DNA from 2 places in the Gallaecimonas zhanjiangensis genome. Region 2 is predicted to be linked to the other one. Evidence: riboswitches for the same ligand, from Rfam matches in the RefSeq annotation. Region 2 holds a riboswitch; the other holds the start of a gene.
The links. Region 2 has a riboswitch for thiamine pyrophosphate ahead of thiC (phosphomethylpyrimidine synthase ThiC). Riboswitches for the same ligand answer to the same signal wherever they lie in the genome.
Positions count from the first base shown of each region.

Region 1: another riboswitch for thiamine pyrophosphate. It lies ahead of AC22G1_RS09060 (TonB-dependent receptor); the one in region 2 lies ahead of thiC (phosphomethylpyrimidine synthase ThiC).

Region 1 covers NZ_CM172603.1:1,911,520-1,915,937, forward strand. The annotation lists gene AC22G1_RS09050 (M61 family metallopeptidase) at 1-1,423, opposite strand, end outside; gene hinT (purine nucleoside phosphoramidase) at 1,492-1,842, shown strand; TPP riboswitch at 1,947-2,052, shown strand; gene AC22G1_RS09060 (TonB-dependent receptor) at 2,090-4,138, shown strand; gene AC22G1_RS09065 (hypothetical protein) at 4,148-4,393, shown strand; gene pnuC (nicotinamide riboside transporter PnuC) at 4,390-4,418, shown strand, end outside.
Region 2 covers NZ_CM172603.1:3,835,405-3,839,822, reverse strand. The annotation lists gene thiS (sulfur carrier protein ThiS) at 1-65, opposite strand, end outside; gene AC22G1_RS18155 (FAD-dependent oxidoreductase) at 55-1,002, opposite strand; gene thiC (phosphomethylpyrimidine synthase ThiC) at 986-2,785, opposite strand; TPP riboswitch at 2,884-2,985, opposite strand; rRNA gene AC22G1_RS18145 (16S ribosomal RNA) at 3,468-4,418, shown strand, end outside.

The sequences.
Region 1 (4,418 bases), 1.9 Mb from region 2:
CGCCGGTGTCGTTGTCGTCACTGGCGGGTTTAAAGCTCAGGCTCACCCCAAGGGCGGCTAGCAGTTTTTGTACCGGCAAATCTTCGGTGCCGTGGAGCGCTTGGTTAAAGAAGCTTTCCAGGGATTCGCCCAGCAGGCTCTCGGCAATGCGCTGGTGGCTGGTGTCGTCGGTGCCGAGGCCCTGGCGGCCAAAGTCTTCCCAGAGCCGCTCCATGACATCGTCAAGGCTGAGGCTGTGCTCGGAGCGAAGGCGAAGGGTTAAATCCAGGCACAGGGCCATGATGGCGCCCTTGGTGTAGTAGCTGACGATGGCGTTGGGGGCGTTTTCGTCTTGCTGGTAGAACTTGGTCCAGGCGTCGAAGCTGGAGTCGGCAAGGCTTTGCACCAGGCGGCCCGGGCCTCGGGCCACTCGGGTGAGGGTGGTGGCCAGGCGGTCTAAGTATTCGGCGGCGTCGATAAGGCCGGCGCGGTGCAGCATTAAGTCGTCGTAATAAGAGGTAATGCCTTCATAGGCCCACAGCTGAATGCTGTGGCTCTCGCGTTCAAGTTGGTAGGGCAAAAAGGCCTGGGGCTTGATGCGTTTGACGTTCCAGTTGTGAAAGTACTCATGGGAGCACAGCGCCAGGAAGTCGTTGTAATCCTTACCGTTCAGCAGATAACGGGGGATCATCAGCGCCGTGGAGTTGCGGTGCTCAAGGCCGCCGTAACCGTCGCTGGTGACCATGGTCAGGAACCAGTATTCGTCAAAGGGGTAGGGGGCGCCGAAGAACTGCAACTGGGTTTCGCAGATGGCGGCCAAGTCCCGCTTGAGCCGCTCTTTGTCGCCATAGTGGTGGCCGGTGAGCACCAGATGGTGGGGAATGCCGCAGGCTTCGAAGCTCAGCACCTCGAAATCGCCCATCTCCACCGGGTGGTCGATAAGGGCGTCGTAGTCTTGGGCGCTAAAGCGGCCAAAGTGCCAGGGGGCACTGCTTTGGCGGGTCAGCCCGGTTGCAAGCTGCCAGTGGGGCGCCTCGACGGGGGGCTGGATATCCAGGGTCACCGGCTCGTTTTCCTGGCCGGCGACGGCTAAAAACACCGAGGTGCCGTTAAAAAAGCCGTGGGTTTCATCCAGGTGGCTACCGCGCACCGATAAATCCCAGGCGTACACCTGATAGCGCACCTTGACCGGTCCCTCGCAGGGCGCCAGTTGCCAGCGGGCCTTGCCCAGCTTTTGCACGGCGATGGGGGTGTCGTCTTCGTCGCTGGCCTCTATCCACTGCAGGTGTTTGGCAAAGTCGCGGATAAGGTAGGAGCCGGGGATCCAGGCGGGCAGCCACAGCTGCTGGCCCAGGTGGTCTGGCTCTTCAATGCTGAGGGTCACGTCGAACAGGTGGCGGCTGAGATCAGCAGGCTTGATGTCGTAATGGATGGCGGCGATCATTGGCGTGCACTTTCAAGGATTTGCCATGCAGTCTAGCATGGTCTTCGAGGCCGCTTAAGGAGCCAACGATGAGCGAAGAAACCATTTTTTCCAAAATCATTCGCCGGGAAATTCCTGCCGATATCCTGTACCAGGACGATCTTGTCACCGCTTTTCGTGACATCAACCCCAAGGCCCCCTTGCACGTGCTGGTGGTGCCCAACATCCTCATCCCCACCGCCGATGACATGGCCCAAGAGCACGAGCCCTACCTTGGCCGAATGATGACGGTGGCCGCCAAAATCGCCCGTGAAGCGGGCGTTGCCGAAGACGGCTATCGCCTGTTGATGAACTGCCGTGACCACGGTGGCCAGGAGGTGTACCACATCCACCTGCACCTTTTGGGCGGCAAACCGTTGGGGCCAATGCTGGCCCGCTAAGCCCAAGTCTTTTTAGTGCCGGGTAACGCCCGGTGCCAGTGGCGGCGGCGCCAACTGGCGTTAAGGGGCTGACATCCTGTGACAGCCCCGTTACAATCAGCGCGATTTTCACCAGGGGGAGGCCTTAGAGGCCTGAGATGTCGGTGCACCGACAGACCCTTTGAACCTGATCCGGCTCGTACCGGCGTAGGGATGGTGCCCGCCATAACTGCCGCACGCCCCGGATCTCTTATAAAAAGAGGTCCACATGTTCAAAAAGTCTCTTATTGCGCTCGCGCTGGCCAGTACCACGGCCATGGCGGACGACAGCATCGAACGCATTCAGGTGACCGGGGACTTTCGCGCCCAGGCGCTGAGTGACCTTACCGACTCCGTGTCGGTGCTCTCTGCTGACACCCTTGAAAAACGCCACACCCAGGCCCTCGACGAAGCCCTGGCGCTGGTGCCTAACGTCAACGTGGCAAGCGGCGCCAGCCGTGGCCGCTTTTTGCAAATTCGCGGCATTGGCGAGCGCAGCCAGTTTGTTGACCCGGTTAACCCCTCGGTGGGGCTCTTGGTCGACGGCTTTGATTTTTCAGGCCTTGGCCTTGCCGGGCTTATCAGCGACGTGAGCCAGGTGGAGGTGTTTCGCGGCCCCCAGGGCACCCGCTTTGGCGCCAACGCCCTGGCCGGATTGGTGAACATTCGCACCCAGGACCCAACCGATACCCTCGAAGGCTATGGCCGGGTGAGCCTGGCTAACCACGACGCCCATCGCCTGGAAGGGGCCATTGGTGGCGGCCTGGGGGGCAGTTGGTCGGCGCGGCTGTCGGGCTCAAGCTACAAGAGCGATGGCGACAACCACGACGCCTTTTTGGGCAAAGCCACCAACGACCGCGATGAAGACACTGCCCGCCTTAAGCTGCGCTACCAGCAAGGCGACTGGCAGTGGGATGTCACCGGCCTTTTTATCGACGTTAATAACGGCTACGACGCTTTTAGTTTCGACAACTCCCGCACCACGCTCTCCGACCAGCCCGGGCGCGACAAACAGCTGAGCCGGGGCCTTGGCTCCCGGCTCAGCTACAGCGGCTGGAGCAAGGCCCGTGTTGAGCTCAACACCACCATCAGCCACTCCGATAGTCTTTATAGCTATGACGAGGATTGGTCCAACCCCGGTTATTGCCAAAGCCGCGACTGCCCCTATGGCGACTACGAAAGCTTTGACAGCTATCAGCGAGACCGCAACACCAAGGTGGTAGACCTTCGCCTGGTGTCCAGCCCCGAAGGGCGGCTCGGCAACGCCGACTGGGTGCTGGGGCTGTACGGTAAATTCCAGGACGAATCCTTGGTGCGCGATTACACCTACGGCGGCATTCAAAGCGATATCAACAGTGACAACAAAGCGGTGTACGGCCAGCTTTCACTGCCCCTAGCCAGCCGCTGGCGCCTTGATTTTGGTGGCCGCCTTGAGCGCTGGAGCGCCGACTATCATGACTCCAACCCCTTGCAGCTCGCTCACGGCGAGACCTTGTGGGGCGCCAATGTGGACCTTTCCTACAGTCTTGATTCGGGCCTCTATTACCTGGGCCTGAGCCGGGGCTACAAACCCGGCGGCTTTAATACCGAGGGCGGGGTGCCGGACGACAAACGCAGCTTTGACACCGAAACCGCCCTTAACCTCGAAGCAGGGGCCAAGTGGTGGCTTGAAGACGATTTGTCGGTGGCGCTGAGCGTCTTTCAGATGTGGCGCGACGACATGCAGGTCAAAACCTACCAGACCCTGCCCCGCGACGACGGCTCCACCGAGTTTGTGAACTTCCTCGACAACGCCGCCTCCGGCCGCAACTATGGCCTGGAAGCCGAGGCCGACTGGCAGCTGCTGCCAAGCCTTCGCCTGCGTGGCTCGCTGGGGCTGCTTAAAACCCGCTATAAAGACTTTGTAAACGCCGAGGGCGTGCGCCTTGACGGGCGCGACCAGGCCCAGGCGCCGCGCTGGCAATACTCGCTGGCCGCCGATTGGCAGCTTAGCGACAACTGGCTGCTGACCGTCGAGAACGAAGGCAAAGACAAATACTATTTCTCAGACACCCACAACGAGCAGTCCTGGGCCTATAGCCTGTGGCACGCCAACCTGGCCTGGCAACACCAGCACTGGGAGCTGTCGCTGTACGGGCGTAACCTCTTTGACCGCAAGTACGCTACCCGCGGCTTTGGCGGTTTTGGTAACGATCCGGCCGACGGCTATGCCGAACACCCTTATTACCAGTTGGCCGACGGCCGGGTGGTGGGCGCCAGCGCCACTTACCGTTTTTAAGGAGCCTGTATGAACCTGTCTGTTGAGATCTCCATGTACCCCCTGGCGGACGATTACATTCCGCCTATTCAAGGCTTTATCGATACCCTCAACCGCCACCCACAGCTGACGGTGCTCACCAACACCATGAGCACCCAGGTGTTTGGCCCCTACGACACCGTGCTCAAGGTGGTAGGGGAGGCCATGAAAGCCTTTCATGCCGAGGGCAAGGCGAGCTTTGTCTGTAAATTCCTGGGTGGGGATCTGCGCCCGTGACGGCCTTTGTGGCGGCGGTTATCGA
Region 2 (4,418 bases):
AGTAGCCGTTCCAGAGGCTGGGTGCCCGTTACCAGCAGGCGCTTGCCGTTAAGCTCAATGAACATGCTGGCCTCCCAAGCGTGTGGTGATGTCGCTGACCGCCCGCTCGGCAAGCACAGGGCCAATCATAAAACCGTGCCGGTAAAGGCCGTTGATGCTGAGCCGGTTACCTTGCCAAGACAGCTTTGGCTCGTTGTCCATAAAGGCGGGGCGAAGCCCCACCTGTAATGCCTCGATGCGCGCCTCGGCAAAGCCGGGGTGCAGGCTGTGGGCGGCAGACAGCAGCTCCAGCGCCGACTGCACCGACACCGGGCTGTCGTCGCGGCTTTCAATCTCGGTGGCTCCCACCACGTACCGGCCATCAGGGCGCGGCACGATATAAAGAGGGTAACGGGGGTGCAGCAGCCGCACCGGCCGGGTGAGGGTCACCTCGGGGGCATGGAGCCTGGCCACTTCGCCGCGCACGACGCGAAGGCCGGGCTGCTGGCTGCCAGCGCCGGTGCAATCAACGATGATGGCGGCCTCGTCGCTGCCTCGGTAGCCCGAGCCCAGCTCGCCAAGGCGATGCATCAGGGCGCTGTTATCGAGATAACCTTCGCCGCTTAGCCACAGGCCGCGCCCAAAGCGGCCCGCCAGGGCCGGCTCCAAAGCCCCCGCCTGGCAAGGCTCGCATTCGGTGCGGCGGCTGAAATCCACCATCAGCCCCTGGTCTTGGGGGTGGCTTACCACCAGGGTGCCGGTAAAGCCGTGCTGAATATCGCCAAGCTCGCTAAGCCAGGCCTGCCACAGGGGCAGGGCGGCATTGCCCATGGCAAAAATAGCCGGGCTGCTGAGCACCGCTTCGGCCTTGGGGGCCAGCATGGCAGCGGCCACCCAGCCGGCGGCGCGCTCTGGGCTGGGGTCGCTCCAACTGACGCTGACTCCGGCCTTGTTAAGGCGCCAGCACAGCAGACGCCCCATCAGACCAAAGCCGCGGATATGGACCTCAGTCCTGGTTGACATAAATCTGTGCCCCTTGCTCTTTAAAGCGCTGCGCCTGGGCCTTGAGGCCGTCGCGGTTGGCCGACAGCTCCTGGCTTAGTTTCATGGAGCAGAACTTGGGCCCGCACATGGAACAAAAATGGGCCACCTTGCCGGCCGGGCTGGGAATGGTTTCGTCGTGGTACTCCCGGGCCCGCACCGGGTCCAGCCCCAGGTTGAACTGGTCTTCCCAGCGAAATTCAAAGCGGGCGCGGGACAGGGCGTTGTCCCAGGCCTGGGCCGCCGGGTGACCTTTGGCCAAGTCCGCCGCGTGGGCGGCAATGCGGTAGGCGATAAGGCCTTCTTTAACATCGTCCTTGTTGGGCAGGCCCAGGTGCTCCTTGGGGGTCACGTAACAGAGCATGGCGCAGCCAAACCAGCCGATCAGCGCCGCGCCAATGCCGGAGGTGATGTGGTCATAGCCGGGGGCGATGTCGGTGGTCAGTGGCCCCAGGGTGTAGAAGGGGGCGCCGTGGCAATGCTTGAGCTGCTCATCCATGTTTTCCTTGATGAGCTGCATCGGCACATGGCCCGGGCCTTCAATCATCACCTGCACATCGTATTCCCAGGCTATTTTGGTGAGTTCACCCAGGGTGCGCAGCTCGGCGAACTGGGCTTCGTCGTTGGCGTCGGCTATGGAGCCGGGGCGCAGGCCATCGCCCAAAGACAGCGACACGTCATAGGCGGCGCAGATCTCGCAGATCTCCCGAAAATGCTCGTAGAGGAAACTCTCTTGGTGATGGGCCAGGCACCACTTGGCCATGATGGCGCCGCCACGGGAGACGATGCCGGTAACCCTGTCCACGGTCAGCGGCACAAAGGCCAGCCGCACCCCGGCGTGAATGGTGAAGTAGTCCACCCCTTGCTCGGCCTGTTCAATCAGGGTGTCGCGGAACAGCTCCCAGGTCAGGTCCTCGGCAATGCCTTTGGTTTTCTCTAGCGCCTGGTAGATGGGCACAGTGCCGATGGGCACCGGCGAGTTACGCACTATCCACTCGCGGATATGGTGGATGTTACGGCCGGTAGACAGATCCATCACCGTGTCGGCGCCCCAGCGGGTGGCCCAAATGAGCTTCTCCACTTCCTCGTCGACGCCGCTGGAGACAGATGAGTTGCCGATGTTGGCGTTCACCTTCACCCGGAAGTTGCGGCCAATGACCATCGGCTCGGCTTCCGGGTGGTTGATGTTGGCGGGGATGATGGCCCGGCCCTCGGCCACTTCCCGACGCACAAACTCGGGGGTAATGGCGTTCGGGATGGTGGCACCGAAATCCTGGCCCGGGTGGCGCTGCTCGGTTCTGGCTTGTTCCAGGCCGATGTTCTCGCGGATGGCGATGTATTCCATCTCGGGGGTGATGATACCGGCACGGGCATAGTGCAGCTGGGTTACCCGTTTGCCGGCCTTGGCTCTACGTAGCGCCCGGCGGCTTGCAAAGCGCGGCATGGTGGCGGTCTCTTCGGCCATCTGCCGGGCAAAGTCGGAACTCACCCCTGCCAAAGGCTCGGTGTCACCCCGTTCGGTTATCCAGCTGTCGCGCAGCGGCGCCAGGCCAACGCGAATATCCACCGGCGTGTCGGTGAAGGGGCCTGAGCTGTCGTAGAGACTCACCAGTACCTGGCCACTGCCGTCGCTGGCCAGCACCTGGCGCACCGGCACCTGGATATCGGCTCGGCTACCGCTGAGATAGGCTTTATGGGACCCCGGCAAAGGCTGGGTAACGTCGGGGCTCAATTGGCCCTGGATGAAAGATGATGATGTAGACATGGCTAACCTCGTTTTCAAAATACAAAAACGTTGCTGGCCGATGTGCACGGTGAGAGAGGTGCAGCCAAGCTGCACCCCATCCGGGAGACGGTTTCAGATTGTGTGTCTCACTTGTTCCCTTCGCAGGTATTACCCTGATCAGGTTCCACGGATCCCACGTCTAGCGTGATCTCAGCCCTAAGGCACTCCGACAAGAACGATTTTTAGCCTAAATCGAAATCATCTGTCCTGTAAAGGGCCAGTTTCTGTGGATAAGTTGTGCTTAAACGGTGTGTGAGTTGTGTGAAAGCCGGTATTCGATTTTTTTCGCAAAAACCCCTTGCAGCCTGCGTTTAGGTCCCTATAATGCCGCCTCGTCGCCAAGGGAAAGCGCGGTTGAGAGCTGATTAAGCGGTGCTTAAAAAGGCCTTGACCGATAAAGATAAGTGAGTAGAATGGCGGCTCGCTTCGGGGATTGAGTCGAAAGGCTTAAAAAACGAAGTTTAGTGTGAAGCGAAAGGGCTTGACACTGTATTGGGAGGCTGTAGAATGCGCCTCCTCGCTTGAGAAAGCGACGCTCTTTAACAATTGAATCCAAGTAATCTGTGTGGGCACTCACAGTTGGGTAGACTCAAAAATTGAGAACTACTCGATGAAGTGAAGTGTTCAACACTTCAGCAATTCATTGAGCATCAAACGCTTTTAATTGAAGAGTTTGATCATGGCTCAGATTGAACGCTGGCGGCAGGCCTAACACATGCAAGTCGAGCGGTAGAGGGGAGCTTGCTTCCCTTGAGAGCGGCGGACGGGTGAGTAATACGTAGGGAGCTGCCTGATAGTGGGGGATAACCATTGGAAACGATGGCTAATACCGCATGATGTCTACGGACCAAAGAGGGGGACCTTCGGGCCTCTTGCTATCAGATGCACCTACGTGGGATTAGCTAGTTGGTGAGGTAACGGCTCACCAAGGCGACGATCCCTAGCTGGTCTGAGAGGATGATCAGCCACACTGGGACTGAGACACGGCCCAGACTCCTACGGGAGGCAGCAGTGGGGAATATTGGACAATGGGCGCAAGCCTGATCCAGCCATGCCGCGTGTGTGAAGAAGGCCTTCGGGTTGTAAAGCACTTTCAGCGAGGAGGAAAGGTTGATGCTTAATACGTATCAGCTGTGACGTTACTCGCAGAAGAAGCACCGGCTAACTCCGTGCCAGCAGCCGCGGTAATACGGAGGGTGCAAGCGTTAATCGGAATTACTGGGCGTAAAGCGCACGCAGGCGGCTTGTTAAGTTAGATGTGAAAGCCCCGGGCTTAACCTGGGAATTGCATTTAAGACTGGCAAGCTAGAGTCTTGGAGAGGGGGGTGGAATTTCCGGTGTAGCGGTGAAATGCGTAGAGATCGGAAGGAACATCAATGGCGAAGGCAACCCCCTGGCCAAAGACTGACGCTCAGGTGCGAAAGCGTGGGGAGCAAACAGGATTAGATACCCTGGTAGTCCACGCCGTAAACGATGTCAACTTGGAGTTTGTGTTCTTGAAACGTGGACTCCGGAGCTAACGCGTTAAGTTGACCGCCTGGGGAGTACGGCCGCAAGGTTAAAACTCAAATGAATTGACGGGGGCCCGCACAAGCGGTGGAGCATGTGGTTT